2 linked regions of the Crateriforma conspicua genome follow. The protein of the gene in region 1 interacts with the protein of each later gene in a pairwise test. Links are inferred from orthologs where the notes say so. Each region holds a gene or a part of one and is shown in the gene's direction. Other genes may lie near its edges.

Region 1 (7,833 bases):
ATCCATGACGGTCGCCCGCCGCAGTGGTGATCAATGGTTCGTGGGAACGATCGTCAACGAAGCGACGAAGCAGCAGATTCCCTTGGACTTTTTGGATGCCGGTGACTTTACCGCGAAGATTTTTGCAGAAGATCCACGCGACAAGCTGAAAGTTTCGATCCACACACGGAAAGTCACCGCCGACGATGTGATCACCGCATCCATTGGCCAGGGCAGCGGTCATGCAATCTGGATTTTCCCAACCGACCAACCGTAGCCGGCCGACAACGGTCGCAGGATTGGCTTCTGCGTTGGAATCTGCGGCACCATTGATCCAATGTCGCACTTCAGGAAGCAAACTGCATCAAGTTGACGCATCGCTGGAAGAGCAGGACCAGAGGTACGATGCTTGGTGACCGAATTGCATGGGTTCACACACCACTGCGGTGCCGTCGTCCAGCGTCAAAGGAATTTCCAAGATGCGTCCCGGAATCGTTTTCTGTCTTGCTTTGTTGTCGTTGGTGGCTTTCGTTCAAATTGGAGACAGCGCCCAGGCTGAATCAGAGCCAGGTGAACTCATCCTGCGCGAGACCTTCGAAGACCCGACGTTGCCCGCATGGCAGGGCGTACGAAATGACAAAGCACATGTCACCAGAGTGATCGGTCCCAACGGCAATCCGGGGATCAGCATGACGGTCGATGCCGGAGTCACACGCATTTTTACGCGTCGGTTGCCGATCGATAAGGTCGCCGGGAAGCCAGTTCTGATCGACATTTGGCGTAAGGCCGACAATGTGGTCACCGGCCGGGAACACTACTACAACGCCAAAGCCATGCTGAGCTGGAAGGCCAGGGGTGCCAAAAAACCGGAATACTCAGGAACCGAATTCAGCGACTTCTTCGGCACGTTCGATTGGCAACGGCATCGCTACGTCGTCAACATGCCAGAGGATTTGGAATGGGCCGCGGTATCGATTGGGATGCAAGCCTGTTCCGGCAAAGCATCGTGGGCAGATCTTAAGATTCGCGTGGACCCCCGTTTTGTTGATCAAGCATCACTGGAGCATTTTTTGGCAGATCAGCAACGCCGTGCCTTCGAATCGCTGACGGCAGATTCATTGACAGTGAAACGCCTGCCCGGCGGAACCGTTCAACTGATGATGGACGATCTTCATGTCCCCAAACAGTATTGGAACGCCGACGCAAGACAGGTTTTGTTAGCTGGAGCATCCGCGTCGTCGGGACCGCGTCCCCGTGCGGCTGAGGACTTCGCGTCCAAGCTGGCCATTGCGTTTGACGCCCGCGCCGATCAATTGCAAAAGGATCTTTCACGTCGATCAGGCCAAGCACTCAATGACCGTGTGTTGGAGATCGCTTGTTTGCGTGAGCGCACTTCCCAAATCATCAGCGGTGCTGATGTTCCGTCACGGGTGACGTTGACTGCAGATCCGTCAACGACATTCCCGGTCGCGCCATTGGTGTTCGGCAACAACGTCAACACGCAAAACTTCAACGAGATTTTCGATTCGCAGAAGGGAAGTTTCCGTCAGCCTTTCCTGGATCTTTTTCGGCCGATGGGAATCACGTTTCTGCGGTATCCGGGAGGATGCAACGCCGACATTTTCAATTGGAAAGATACGGTCGGCCCGGTGGAACATCGCAAAGAAATCTTGAACTATCACGACGGCACCGGGCGAGGCGTCGCACGATTTGGTGTCGATGAGTTTCTACAATTTTGCCAACAGGAATCCATCACGCCGATCATCACCACGGCATTCTGCAAAGATCATCCGCAGCGGATTGACCCGAAAGAGCATCCCAAAGGTGTCCGCCATCCTTACGTGTTTTCCTACCTGAAGACAGCGCCGCAGCGTGTCCAATTGGCGGCGGATTGGGTCGAGTATTGCAATGGTTCCGTCAACACAACGTTTGGCCGACTGAGAGCACAGAACGGGCATCCCAAGCCGTACGGCGTGAAGTACTGGGAGGTTGGGAACGAATCGTACGGCCCCGATCCGACAGGATCCTGCACGGCCGATGAATATGCCAAAGCCTTTCCGAAGTACGTTCGAGCGATGAAAGAGCGCGATCCGTCCATTACTGTTGTGATGAATGGATACAGCCAGCCTGAGTGGAACGCCACCGTTTTGGCAAAGGCCGGACGCTATGCCGACGCGTTTCAATTCCACATCTATCATTCCCCGCGACTTCAGCTGGACAAGAACACGATGGAAGCTCGACCGGACCAGTTCAGTCCGGCCACGCGAAGTGCCGACAGGATTCCCGCGTTGCTGAATGATGTCGAACGGATCATGCAGGAGCATTTGGGGCACACTTTGCCGACGATCATCAGCGAATTCGGAATGGGCAACACAAAGGACCGCGAGTTCATGACATCCGTGACTTCGCCGGTTTTGGTTGCCGACATGTGGCGGACGCTGATCGAATCGCCGCTGGTGGTCGGTGCCAACAAATGGTGCTTGTACACCGGATATTGGTTCTCGCAAATCCTGGGACCGACCACTGCAGATCCTGATGCTGCGTTTTACGGACGGCCGGAACATGCGATGCATTGCATTTACGCATGGTGCCGCGGCAAAACACGATTGGCGGTGAACAACGAGCAGAGCGACGGCGTGAAAGCCGTTGTTTTTCAGCGGCCGGACAGTTACGGCGTGGTTTTGATCAGCCGCGAATCGGCGTCCTGGCAGTCGCTTCAACTGGGCTTGCCCGGCATCGCCAATGAACAAGCGGAATGCCTGATGATGACCGCTGGGCACCCGCTGCTTGGTAACGAACAAGACCCGAATCTGGTGCAGCCGTATCGGTTCGACTTTCGCTACGACGCTGATGAACCGATCTTGGTGCCGGCCAATTCGGTAATCGGACTCGTCATTCCGAGATAGCCGGGCGGATCATCAAGCCGAATTGACGCTGTCCAGCAGAACAACGGTTTCGCAGGTTACACGAATCCGTGACATCTCTCGCCTCGGCGACTATCGCGGCAAGTTTTGCCAGTCGATTTCGGGCTGAGTGCGGGGCGTGGATTGCCGTTGGAAACGTTGATCCAGTTCGACGGCATCCGAAAAGAAGCCACCGTTTTTTAGATAGAAGACTTTGCCGTCAATGCCGCCGGCGAAATCAAGTCGGTGTCTTCCACTTGCGGTATTGTCTCCGGTGAACTTCGCGTCGGTGACTTCGTGCCAGTTACCTTGAACATCACCGACCCATTGATTGCCGTATTGCGCAGATCGCTGAACATGTCCCATTGCGGGGGAGAAGTTCTCCAGGAACGAGTGAAATCCCGAAAGGTGCTTGTCGGTCTTCGGCCTTTGGAAACTTGCGATTAGTTTCCATTCCTTCTTTTCCTTGTCGCCGAACCACGACGTGTATCGCGTGTTGCCGGAACCGTCGGGCACGACTTCGGTCAAGAACCGATACGTTCGACCGGCTTTCCAGGCGTAGCGTAGGAAGCTTTGACCACCCGATCCTTCGTTCCCAAAGTCCCTCGCAATCACATCCGTTCCCTTGGCAAGCGTCAACACGCGATCTTCCTTCGGGATTTTGGTGGGATCATCGGTACGAAAGGGACTCCAAACCGAAAACAAGACTCGTCGTTCAGTTTCGCTGTTCACCTGCATGCCAAAGTAGCCTTCGCCGAATCCATTGGCCATGAAATACGAGCCGATGGGATCTTGGCCAACCGGAACCGTGATTTCGCTGTAGGCGTACTTCAGGTCAACGTTTCGCGGAATCCGATACGCAAGGTGAACCGACGGACCACGGCGTCCCCAGTAAAACATGTTGCCGTCGTTGTTCTTGACAAAGTCCAATTGCAAATCATCGCTGGCGGCTTCGACAATCAATTGCTCGATCTGTGCCGGACCGGAACCATCGGTCAATTGCAGATCGACTCGCATGTAACCCGACGGTGCCCGAACCGTTCCGACTGTCGCCGAAGATTTTTGACTTGTCGCCAATTCACAGCTCAGCATCTGGTCACCGACCATGACCCCAACAGTGCTGTTGTCGCCAAGCGTTCGACCATCGACTGATAGTTTCAGCTCGGAATCGGAACTGACGTGAAAGAACACCGAATGAACTTGGTCGGCATCGCGCAAGATCAAAACACCATCGCGTCGCAACGACCGGTCGTGCGTGTTCGGATTGGCGGGAAACGCGTTCCCGGCCACGGGGATCTGCCACTGTTCTGCCTGGACGATTGTGATTCCCATCGCGCTGGCGGCCATCACCGGCAGAAGCAGGGAAGCGATGAATCGAATATGCATAGCGGTCTTCTTCGGTTGGTCGGGATGACAGGACAGCCATCCAGAATCGACGAAAATTGGGTGCTTGAACAGACAACGGGACGTTGCCCCCCAAGGAAAAGTCGATCGGGCACAGCCGGTCGCCGCACGTCAGTTCACTGGCCGCGCCGCCGATGGGGTTTTCTTCGGCCACATCTCAGGGCACGATGGGCGGCCAAATGGACCAACAAAATCCTTGTTGCGTTGTCCATTGACGCCCCAAACCCCATCAAAGCGAGACCACCAATGGCAACCGCCAGCGCACGTCACATCCTGGTTGAAACCGAAGATGCATGTCAGGACTTGAAAGAACAGATCGAAGGCGGAAAAGACTTTGGCGCCATCGCCGCGGAATTCTCCGCCTGCCCGTCCGGGAAATCAGGCGGCGAACTGGGGACTTTCAGCCGCGGTCAAATGGTGAAGGAATTTGATGAGGTCGTCTTCACAGGCGAACTGAACAAGATTCACGGTCCCGTGAAGACGCAGTTCGGATACCACCTGATCGAAATCACCAAGCGAGTCGATTGATTCGACATCGACCAACCGCCCGCGGCGTGCTATCGCCGCCGCCGCGTGACGGAGCAGGGCACCGACTGGCAAGCCGAGGCCGTCAAGGTTACGTCGATCGGAACTACTTCGAATCGCCCCGCAATTCCGCAGCGACAGTCAGGTAGTAATTCCGAGCGGTCGCATTGACCATGTCTTGGGCCAATTGGGTCAACGCTTGGGCTTTGATTTGCTTGGCTTCCCGATCGTTCGGTTCGATCGCCAACAAATGATCGGCCAATTGCGCGGCCCACTGGGAATCGCCTGATGCAACCGCCTCGTGCGCCTTGGCGGTCAATTGGTCTGGCCCGCCGGCAAGATCGGCGACCCGCTGTGCTTCCGCCTTGGGTGACAACGGGAACAAATGGGTCGCATTCCCGTCAAACCACCCCAGATATCCGTTGAACACACTGCGAATTCCCCATTCGGGATGTCCATAGAAAGGTTGCAGGTGATCCTTTGCGGCCAAGTCATCGGGCAACTGAACGTATTCGACCAGCTGATCCGGTGTCATTCCCTGGTTCATTCCTTCGACGGTCTTGTCATGGATGAACCGCACCGCGTTGTGATAGTCCGACAGCACCTCGTTGACCTTTTGTGCACCAAGCACTGGGTTGGTATGACCACCGACAAGAGCTTGTGCGTGATGGTCGGCTAACTTTTGTAAGCTGTCGGCCCACAGACGCACACTGCGGTTGGGAGTCCCACGAATGGCATACAGGTTGGGGAAGGAGCGATAGAAATTGTCGCCAGCGAACAGTGCTTTTCCAGCCGGATACCACACGAATAGTTGGTCATTCGTTTCACCCGGCGACGAGACCAATTCAAGTTCGATCCCGGCAATGTTCAATGATTGTTGATCCCCTCGCAGAAAATGCGTCGGGCTGGTCCTGTCGTCGGACGAGAATACAGCACCACCGCGGTTGGGGTATCGCACCGGTGCCACGCCATTATTGATCCGTTGATCCGACGGCAGCAAAAAACCGGCCTGCCGAGCACCTCGTATCTTCTGCACCGTCAAGTCGCCACTGACCCAACCGCGAGCCTCGCTGCCGAAATTCTCGTGAGCCCAAATCTGAGGTCGCGATTCACCCAAAAACGCGGCTGCACCGCCGGTATGATCACCGTGCGAGTGGGTGAAGATGATCGCCTTGACGGGCAGGTCCGTGATCTTTCGGAATTTCTCGGCGATACGACCCGCATCATCCAGGGTCATGCCAGTATCGATGATCACCACCCCGTCGTCACCGACAATCATGGACACGTTCGAAACGCTGTAGCCGACCGCCGTGTAAGCGTTATCGGCGATCTTGAAAATACGCTCTTCGAATTGCTTGCCTTGCGCAGTCAATCTCGCTGCGGCATCACCGGCGCCAAGAACGATGATCGGCTGCAATGCTGCCAAGAAGACGATGGTTGCCAATAACAAACGATTCATGCGGTTGTCCTGGTGAACAATAGGGGAAAGCGGAGATGAAAGGAGTGTTAGAATTCGATCAATACGGCTTTTCTTTGAAACGATCGGACAGCCGGACTTCCTGCAAAGTCGGGTCCGGTAATTTTCTTTCATTGATCCCATGCATCTATCGGACATCGTCGGTTCTCAGAGAAGCCATCACGAGACCAAGACCGGGATACTTTCCCGGTTTGCGTTGGCGGAATCAGGTGACCGCGTGGGTTTTCAGTTGGTCAAAATAGGACTGCCAAGTCTGGTGTTCGCGACCGGCGGCCGCCAGGAAATCACTGGGATTGTCGACTGCTCCGTTTCGGATGCCCTCGTAGATCCCCGCAATGATATTTCCCATGAATTCCCCTAGTTCGTCGACACGGTCCTTGCGATATTCATCCACGGACATCGCCCGATAGCTCAGATTCGTTCCAAAGGCAGCGTTCAGATAGTCAGCCAACTGTTGCTGGGTGATCGCTTCGCCGTGCAGGTTATAAGTTTGGCCGTCGTGTTTGGATTTCGTTAGCATCCGTGCGTACGCATAAGCCAGTTCCGGTCGCGTCGTGTAGCCGCATTGACCGTCACCGGCGCAGTTCGCGATTTCGCCACGTTGCTTGTACGTGTCGATGTATTCGACATCCGGTTCGATGTAGATTCCGTTGCGACCGATCACCCAGCGCAATCCGCTTTCGCGCACATCCGTCTCGGTCTGTCGGTTGCTGTGAACGACGGGCGAAAACGCGGTCGATTGTTCGGCTCCCTGAATACTGGTGTAAACCAGCTTCTGAACCCCCGACTGCTTGGCGGCTTCGATCACGTTGCGATGTTGACCGATGCGTTTATCCGGCGCGTCCATCCCTGAAACCAACAGAACCGCATCGATGCCCTGTAGTGACTGTTTCAAGTCATCGGGTTTCTCGTAATCTCCGGGGCGGATTTCGATTCCCAACGATTCGGCTTTGGAGGGTGTCCGCGCCAAGCCGATCACGTTAACGGGTCCGACGATTTCAGCGGCGGCCCGAACGATGGCACCGCCCAGTTTTCCGCTAGCGGAGGTGACTGCGATTTTCGTCATGGGGTTGTCCTTTTCTTGACTGGATCGTGCCGGAAACACCACGGAACCGCTTGGTTAAGCGATCCGACCGTGGCCGTGTCACCGCCCCGAAAGCAATGCCAGGGAGACCGACTAAGGCTTCGTCGTTCCGAGACTCCCGCGACATTGTCATCACAGCCCAGCAAACAGTACGCCAAACGAATTTCGGCATTCTGATCGCCAGACCGGCATTGGCCGCCACAGCCCTTATGTGTACAATGCACACACCCACGAGTCAACCGCCACCCGGCGTCAGCAACAGCGTAGAACTTCAGTCATTCCCAAGGTCAAACCGCATGGCGAATCAACAGCGTCCGGGATTCTTGATCAGCCGTTTGGCGTATCTGTTTCGGCTGCGCATCGAACAAGTGCTGGCGGAAAACGATTCGGAACTCTCCTCCGAGGAATCCGCGTTGTTGATGGTGTTGGTGGAATCGGGCAAACCGCTTCGCCGCGGCGAG
Region 2 (7,809 bases), 1.8 Mb from region 1 along the record:
ACGCCGAGTTGCCCGAAATCAGTTTGGGGCCCAGCGTCGCCGCGGCGCTCCAGCAGGTCGCCGATCGGTTGGACGCCACCGTGATCGTGCGCAGCGGCGTGGTTCTTGTCGGCCGGTCGGCCTGGATCGAACGCAATTTGGCCGAGCTGCATCGGGCCGAACTGGATGGGGCCCAACTGAATGAGGCCCAGCGAGATGAGGCACGTCCCGGGAGTTCGCAACGACGCACCACGGGGGCGTCGGGTGCCCACCCCGCCGCCCACTTGGTTTCCATCCGCTGGCCCGACCTGATCACTCCGTCAGAATTGGTTCGTCTGGCCCGGCGTGCAGATGGCGTGCACACCGCGGAACTGTCCCCGGCGGACATCGCTGGTCGACCCAAAATTGATGATGAGTTTCCACATGATCTGTGGCCGGCCGGTCAGTTGTTGGGGGTTGCACCGGCGTCGGTGGAGTCGTTGGTGCGGGGCCAGTTTGCGGCAGGGGCGGACCCATCCGAATCGTGGCAGGATCGCTATCCCGGCGTGATCGGCAGTGGTCGGTGGGGACGGCGGGTACGCACCGCTGCCGGAGTCGGCAGAATGTCGACCATCAATGGAACCGTGACGCTGACCGGAACGGCGGCGACGCACCGCGTGGCACTACAAACACTGCTGCAAGCGTTCTTGGCACAGGCGAACCCGAAGACAACGGGCCAAGAGGCCACGTTTGACTTCAAGGTGGAAAATCAACCGGCGGCCCATGTGTTGGAATCGCTGGCGCAGGCCGCCGGAGTTCCGTTGCAAGTCGAAGCCGACGAACCATCTCGGGTGCAACAGCGTGTGACGTTTTCGGCTAAAAAGAAGACCTTGGTGCAATTGGCCCAACAGGCGGCATCCGAAGCGGGGTTGCAGATCCAGTTCCGAGACGATCGCTGGATCATCCGCTAATGTTGATGGCGGCCTGCATCGCCGATTCCAAGGTCATCGATTCCATCGCCTGTTGGCTGATTCGCACTTGGTCCACCGCATCGCTGCGGATCGGCCGAGCGATTTGAATGGTCGACTGGGACAGATCAATTCGTTCGCCGCTTTCGCGTTGCAGAACGGGCATCGCGTAACCATCACGCGGTCGGCGGATGACGGTTGCTATCGTGCCATCGGTTAGTTCCACGGTGCTGCCCAGTGGAAACAGTGTTTGGGTCAACAGGAATGCGCGAATCACGGTTGGTTCGAACAGACCATGTCGAGCCTGATGCAACAGGATGCCGATGGCGTCGTGTGGCAAAATTCCAGGGCGACGATCGGTCGGCAGGATCAATTGCAGGTAAGCATCGACAACGTTCAAGATTCGCGCGTAGGGGTGAATCCGATTGCCCGATAACCCACGGGGAAATCCGACGCCGTTGTACTGCTCGTGAACTTGTTCGACGGCCAAACGAATGTGACTGGCGACTTCGCCGACTTCGCTCAAGCACTGTTCCGAAAGGATCGGATGCTTGCGATAGGTCCACTGTTCGTCTTCGCTGAGCACGACGCCGACTTGACGAAACTTTTCGTCCATCATGAATAGGCCCACGTCATGCAGCAATCCGGTCGTCCCGATTTCGGACACCGCCTTGCCGTCGAGTCCCATTTCAACGGCGACCGCCATTCCCAGATTGGCCAATTTGACACTGCGTTCGGTCAAGTCGCATTGTTCTTGGGCGCTTCCGAAGACGCTGACGGTTTGGTCGTGATCGTCGATCAGATTGCTGGTGAACCGTTGCGAAAGATCGTCGATGGCCTCGATTGTTTTCAATTGGTGTTTGGAAACCGCTTCGCGAATCTCATCCACCTGCTCGATGGCCGACGCATAATCTTTCTTCAGCGATTCATATCGCTTTTCGTCCAAAGGTTCGTCGAATCGATCCACCAAGAAGTTTCGCAGCGGCCGCCCCGAATCGAGTGCGGACTGTTCTGTGTCTGCGTGCGTCGTGCGTTTGGCGGACGGTTCCTTGCGTTTGGAATCGTCTTTTTGGAATTGAGCCGCGTCTTTGGGGTGAACCTCTACCTGCTCGATCCCACGGTCCACGAGCCCCGCGATGACCGATTCGGTGATCTCGGTGTTTGCACCGAGCAACAGCACACCCGATTGATCAACGATCGGATGCGAACAGACCACCCCGGACTGTAGGTCCTCAACCCAAATCGTCACATTCGCTGATTGCCCCATCAGCGGATCTCCCCATTTAGTCTGGTAACGTCCACAATAGGCTTTGACAAAGCGCGAGGGTTGCACCGAGTCTGGTGCGTTTCCGCTTCGGTTTTCTTGCCCTGCATAATGCAACGCTAGGTTCAAAACGCACTGATTGCCTTATGAATTCGCCCTTTCCGGCACAGAATGCGGGTGGCCGCTACGACGTGGTGGTCATCGGCGGAGGGATCGTAGGGTTGGCGACGGCCGTGACGGTATTGCAGCGTCATCCGGAGTGCCGGCTGGCGGTGTTGGAAGCCGAGGCCGACGTCGGGCAACATCAGAGTGGCAACAACTCCGGCGTGATCCATTCAGGACTGTATTATCGTCCCGGATCGACCAAAGCCAAAACCTGTCGCGAAGGCAAGCAATTGCTGGAGCAGTTTTGCCGAGATGAGAGCGTTCGCTGGGATCGCTGTGGCAAGGTGGTCGTCGCCGTCAACGCGGACGAACGACAGCGGCTGGACCAGATCGCCGATCGGGCGACCCAAAACGGCGTGGAGTTCGAGCTGATCGATACGGACCGGCTACGCCAATTGGAACCGGCCGCGGCGGGGCTGGCCGCACTGCATGTGCCCGAAACCGGGATCGTCGATTATCCAGAAGTCTGTCGCGCCATGGTGCGGCGAATCCGTGCGGCCGGCGGACAGGTGATCACCGGTTTTCGTGTCGAAGCGATCGATGTGGCGGGGGACGATGTTGTTTTGAAAGCCGTCGGACACGACGATCCGGTCCGCTGCGACCGCTACGTCAATTGTGGCGGACTGCAATGTGATCGAATTGCACGAGCCGCCGGGGTAAAAACCGATGTTCGCATCGTTCCGTTTCGCGGGGAATATTTCGAACTGAAATCGGAAAGCCAGCGGTTGTGTCGAAATCTGATCTATCCGGTGCCCGACCCCAGCTTTCCCTTTTTGGGCGTCCACTTCACGCGGATGATACAGGGAGGCGTTGAATGTGGTCCCAATGCGGTCCTGGCGATGGCACGCCACGGATACCGCTGGTCTGACGTCAGTGTTTCGGACCTGGCGGAGACGCTTTCCTTCGCTGGTTTTCGAAAGCTGGCCGGAAAGCATTGGCGGATGGGGGCCGGCGAGATGTATCGCTCGTTCAGCAAACACGCCTTCACTCGGGCGCTGCAGAAGTTGATCCCATCAATTCGTCCCACCGATTTAAAGCCGGGACGTTCCGGTGTCCGCGCACAGGCGGTTACACCGGAGGGGGATCTGGTGGATGATTTTCTGATCCAACGTGGGCCTCGATCGGTCCACGTGCTGAACGCGCCGTCACCCGCCGCAACCGCATCGCTGGCGATCGCCCGTCACGTCGTCGACCGATTTGAATCGGAGGAAGACTGAACGGTTTGGGCCACCGGGAAACGGCGATTCGCGTCGCCGATGTTGGGCACGTTTAGTTGTCGACGCAGGTTTCCAGGAACCGAGCCAGTCGGTGGAAATCGCTGTCGGGCTGGATGAAGCGGACCTTGGTGACCAGCGTTTCGGGGTCCACCAGTTCTTGGAACGGCACAAAGTGCAGGTCCAGTTGTCCGGAGACCGACACCATGACACCGTTAAGCTTTTCTTCCACCAAGGCACGATACGCACCGACACCCAACTGAGACCCCAGCATGATGTCGTAGGCGTGCGGCGGTGCACAACGGGATTCGTAACCCAGTTGCAGCCCGTTCACCTTGCGAGTCCGGCCGGTGCGTTCGTTGTATCGAGCCGACAATAACCCGGACATCATGGCGGCCAGATTGACCGAGGAGATGTTGATGTGGCCGTGATCGTCGCGGCTGATGCCTTCCAAGTACTTCGACGGCAGGTATTCCGCCATGCCTTCGGCGACGACGATCGTTCCGTACTGGCGACCTTCGCGTTCGCGGGCCAGCATCATGTCGACCATGCGATCGATGACCCGATCCAGGGCCATGATTTTGCGGGTTTCTCCGGTTTCTTGGCTGACGACTTCTTCCTCGGCCATGGCGCCGCGGATGTCTTCGACGCTGAGGACCATGCTGGCTTCACCGGCGATCGCCGCACCATAGGCCAACCAACCGGCACTGCGTCCCATTGCTTCGCACAGGAAATAGGCTCTGCCCGCGGCGGCGTCAAAGTTCAGGTTGCGGATTTCTTCGGCCAAGGTTTCGACGGCGGTGAAGAAGCCGAAGGTGAAGTCGATGCCGCTGTAATCATTGTCGATCGTCTTGGGCAAGTGGACGACGGGGAAACGCCTGGCTTCGGCCGGCAATCCGTCCTGGAACATCTTCAGCTTGTTGGCGGTCTTCAGCGTGTCATCGCCACCGATGCTAATCAGGGCGTCGATCTCCAGACTGCACAGACCTTCATAAACCCGCCGCAGGGGCGCGACCAGTTCCGGGTCCTTCAGGTTCTCGGGGCTGCTGACGTGGCGGCCGGGGTTGGTGCGTGCCGTTCCGATCATGATCCCGCGGCTGCTGCGGGCGTTTGTCAGCGTGTCGTGGCTGAATCGGATGTAGTCGGTGCCTTCCTGCAGCGGTCCGGCGGCGCTGTATTCGGCCAGCCGACTGTAGCCGTGCTTGATGCCGAAGACCTGGGCGCCTTCTTCCAGAAACGAGAATGCCGCCGTGCTGATCACCGCGTTGGCTGCCGGTGCGGGGCCGCCGGCGAACAGGATGGCGACGCGTTTGATATCGAGGCTGTGATGATCAGAGGAAACTGGCATGACGAATCGGCTCGCGTGAACTGGATCGGCGACCAGGACGCCGGTCTTCATCGGACCGATTACGTCACCCGTTCGCTCGCGTGGTTTGGTTTTGGAGTCGGAAATTCTAGGCTTCTGGGGGCGACCGCCAAGGCGGCTGGTCCCACCTGGGGTGAATCGCGGCCCCGTCGCGGGTGGATTCTAGGTGGCGTCGGCTTGTTCGATCGCCTCTTCGATGGTCGCCTGGTATTCGGCGTCGGTCAGGTCGAAAATTTCTCGCAACCGCCCCAGAAGTTCCAGACGTGGGCCGTCCAGCGGTTCGTCGGCCGTGGCGGCCAAGAAGACGATCTGCAGGGCCAAACGTCGTTGCTGTTGGGTCCAGCGTCGGCTGACCGTCAAGATGTAGTGATCCGGCTTGATCCGGTTGTCGACGGCGATGGAACACAGTTGCCCCAGTTCTTCGCGGTCGATCGGACGTTGTAAAAGATCGTTGGAAAGCGAAATCAGGGTGTCGATTTCGCCCGGTGTGATCTGTTGGTCGATCAGCACCGTCAAAATAGCCGACCGCAGGGCTTCGTCTTTGAATTGGGCTTCCTTGGCCGCTTCGTGGCTGTCGCGGTCCATCTCCAAAACGCTCAGATCCCAGGTGGCGTCGCATCCGTCGCACTGGATGAATTCCTCGGCCGCCCCGACCGGCACGGTGGGGATGAAATAAAGCGTCAGGAACGGTCGGCGCGATCGGCGACGGTAAAACTCCGTCGTCCCGCATTGGGGGCAATAAAAACTGCCTCGGTCGCGGGTTCGGGTCAAGTTCATGGTGCCGATCAGGATCATTGACGGCGGGGCCTCGCAGGATGGGGAATCAAGACGGGCGGCGCGTCACCGGTGAAGAACCCCACAACCGGGGCCCGGGCCACGCAAACGTCCCATGGTGGTTCGAAATGATTGGTTTGATTGAATCGAATGCGAAAGGCTTGACGATACAAGATCGACGTCCGCTGTTCATTCGACGCAGGAATCCCGTCCGCCATGGCCATTTTGCCGGTCAACACGACGCGCACCAGCACGCCGCTTGCGACCCAGCGGCTGTTGTTCCAGCTGAACGCCGACCAAGTCGAATTGCAGCGGACCTATGACCAGCTGAGCACGGGCCGGCGTGTTTTGCGGGTCTCCGATGACCCCGCGTCCGCCGGGCGCGCGTTGGTGCTGCAACGTGGAATCGACCGCACCGATCAGTTGCAACGTAACGCCCAGGCCACCGAAGCATTCTATCAGTCGACCGATGATGCGTTGGCGCGAATCGACGATGCTTTGATCCAAGCCCGTGGTGTGGCGGTCGAAGCGGCCCAAAACGTGTTGTCCGAAGACGAGCGGGCGGCGTTGAGCGCGACCGTCCAGCAGGCGTTGAATTCGGTCTTCACGGCGGGAAACGTGATGTTTCGCGACCACCAATTGCTGGGCGGCATCCTGGAAAGTGAAAACGCACTGAACTGGATCGACGGTGGTGTGCATTTTTCGGGGACCGAAGCGGTCGGGAACACCAAACTGGGCGGCGGTGTTTCCACCGCGATCAACGTCAGTGCGTCCGAAAGTCTGGGGCTGCTGTCGACCGTGGTCACGGGCGATTCCTTGGGTGCCGGGCTGGCCCGCGACACGCGTCTGGTGGATATGAAAGCCGGTAAGGGAGTCCAGCCGGGAATCATTCGTGTCAGCGATGGCGGCAACTTTCAAACCATCGATCTCAGCCGTGCCGCAACCATCGGCGACGTGGAAGACATCATCGACCAATACGATCTGAACGGTCGCCGATTGTCGTTTTCGATCACCAACGACACCGTCCGTCTGGAATACAGCGACGGGCTGCCGGGGACTCTGGCCGTCGACGACGTGCCTGGTGGTACAACGGCCAGCGACTTGGGACTTTCCAACCCACAAGGGTTCACCGCGCCACCGCTGACCGGAACGGGGATGGCGCCCCGGGTGACCACCGAGACCCGGATCGATCAATTGGCCGACGGTGCGGGGCTGGATCTGACCGGTGGACTTCAAATCAGCCGCGGCGGACAGGATTTTGACATCGACTTGTCGGAGGCGGAGACGCTGGGTGACGTTCTGATCGCGATCAACCGTAGCGACGCCGATGTCCAGGCGGAACTGGATCAATCGGCCGGACGCATCGTGCTGAAAGCCCAGCGAAGCGGCGTCGATTATTCGATCGGTGAAAACGGCGGCGTCGCAGCCAGCAGCCTGGGAATTCGGTCCTCCGACGAACAGACTCGCCTAAGCGAACTCGGGGGCGGCCGAGGCCTGGTGCTGAACAGTCAAGACGATGATTTGGTCATCACTCGTCCCGACGGCGTCCAGCTGGGCATCAATCTGGAAGGTGCCGAGACGATCCAGGACGTCATCGATCTGATCAGCAATCATCCCGACAATCAGGACAGCCTGCGGGTGTTGGTGCGGTTGAATGCGGTGGGCAACGGGTTGGAGCTGGAAGCCCCGCCGGGCGCGGGAAACCTGGAAGTTTCACAACCCGGGCTGTCGGATGCAGGTTCACAGTTGGGGCTGATCCCCGACGGGGAAACCGTGGGCACCGGGGAATTGTCCGGCGGCTCGATGCGCTTGGTCGGTGGAGACTATGACCCACAGGAAGCCGGCGGAGCTCTTGATACGTTGATCCGGTTGCAACGTGCGGTTCTGGACGGTGACGTCGAAGAAATCTCGTTGTTGCAAGAACGCCTGGACGTCGATTTGGACCGGTCCAGCCGGACCCGCGGCCGGGTCGGTGTGTGGAGCCAGAATCTGCAGCAACTCAGTGAGGCCAACGCCCAAGAATCATTGCTGCTTCAGTCACAGCTGTCCGACGAAATCGACGCCGACTTGGCGACCGTGATCAGCGAAATGACGTCCCGG

Evidence for each region. Proteins that work in one complex are often made in the same cells at the same time.
Region 2: the proteins of Mal65_RS15000 (region 1) and lhgD interact in binary tests that used the Escherichia coli proteins (3 or more experiments, as listed by UniProt). The link is inferred for Crateriforma conspicua from one-to-one orthologs.

What each region holds. Positions count from the first base shown.
Region 1 is NZ_CP036319.1:4,103,017-4,110,849, forward strand. The notes cover bases 3,207-6,173. They hold Mal65_RS15000 (peptidylprolyl isomerase), read left to right. Parts: upstream 3,207-4,532; coding sequence 4,533-4,814; downstream 4,815-6,173. Other genes in these bases: Mal65_RS14995 (DUF3472 domain-containing protein), read right to left, coding at 3,207-4,268; Mal65_RS15005 (alkyl/aryl-sulfatase), read right to left, coding at 4,918-6,173. Outside these bases: Mal65_RS27000 (glycoside hydrolase family 97 N-terminal domain-containing protein), read left to right, coding at 1-256; Mal65_RS14990 (alpha-L-arabinofuranosidase family protein), read left to right, coding at 459-2,885; more of Mal65_RS14995, read right to left, coding at 2,976-3,206; more of Mal65_RS15005, read right to left, coding at 6,174-6,270; Mal65_RS15010 (SDR family oxidoreductase), read right to left, coding at 6,494-7,354; Mal65_RS15015 (MarR family winged helix-turn-helix transcriptional regulator), read left to right, coding at 7,669-7,833. UniProt on the Escherichia coli protein: PPIases accelerate the folding of proteins. It prefers amino acid residues with hydrophobic side chains like leucine and phenylalanine in the P1 position of the peptides substrates.
Region 2 is NZ_CP036319.1:5,876,893-5,884,701, reverse strand. The notes cover bases 1,512-4,454. They hold lhgD (L-2-hydroxyglutarate dehydrogenase), read left to right. Parts: upstream 1,512-2,336; coding sequence 2,337-3,572; downstream 3,573-4,454. Other genes in these bases: Mal65_RS21530 (6-phosphofructokinase), read right to left, coding at 3,625-4,454; Mal65_RS21540 (HD-GYP domain-containing protein), read right to left, coding at 1,512-2,193. Also shown: Mal65_RS21545 (hypothetical protein), read left to right, coding at 1-929; more of Mal65_RS21540, read right to left, coding at 919-1,511; more of Mal65_RS21530, read right to left, coding at 4,455-4,917; Mal65_RS21525 (TerB family tellurite resistance protein), read right to left, coding at 5,098-5,712; Mal65_RS21520 (flagellin N-terminal helical domain-containing protein), read left to right, coding at 5,926-7,809. UniProt on the Escherichia coli protein: Catalyzes the dehydrogenation of L-2-hydroxyglutarate (L2HG) to alpha-ketoglutarate and couples to the respiratory chain by feeding electrons from the reaction into the membrane quinone pool.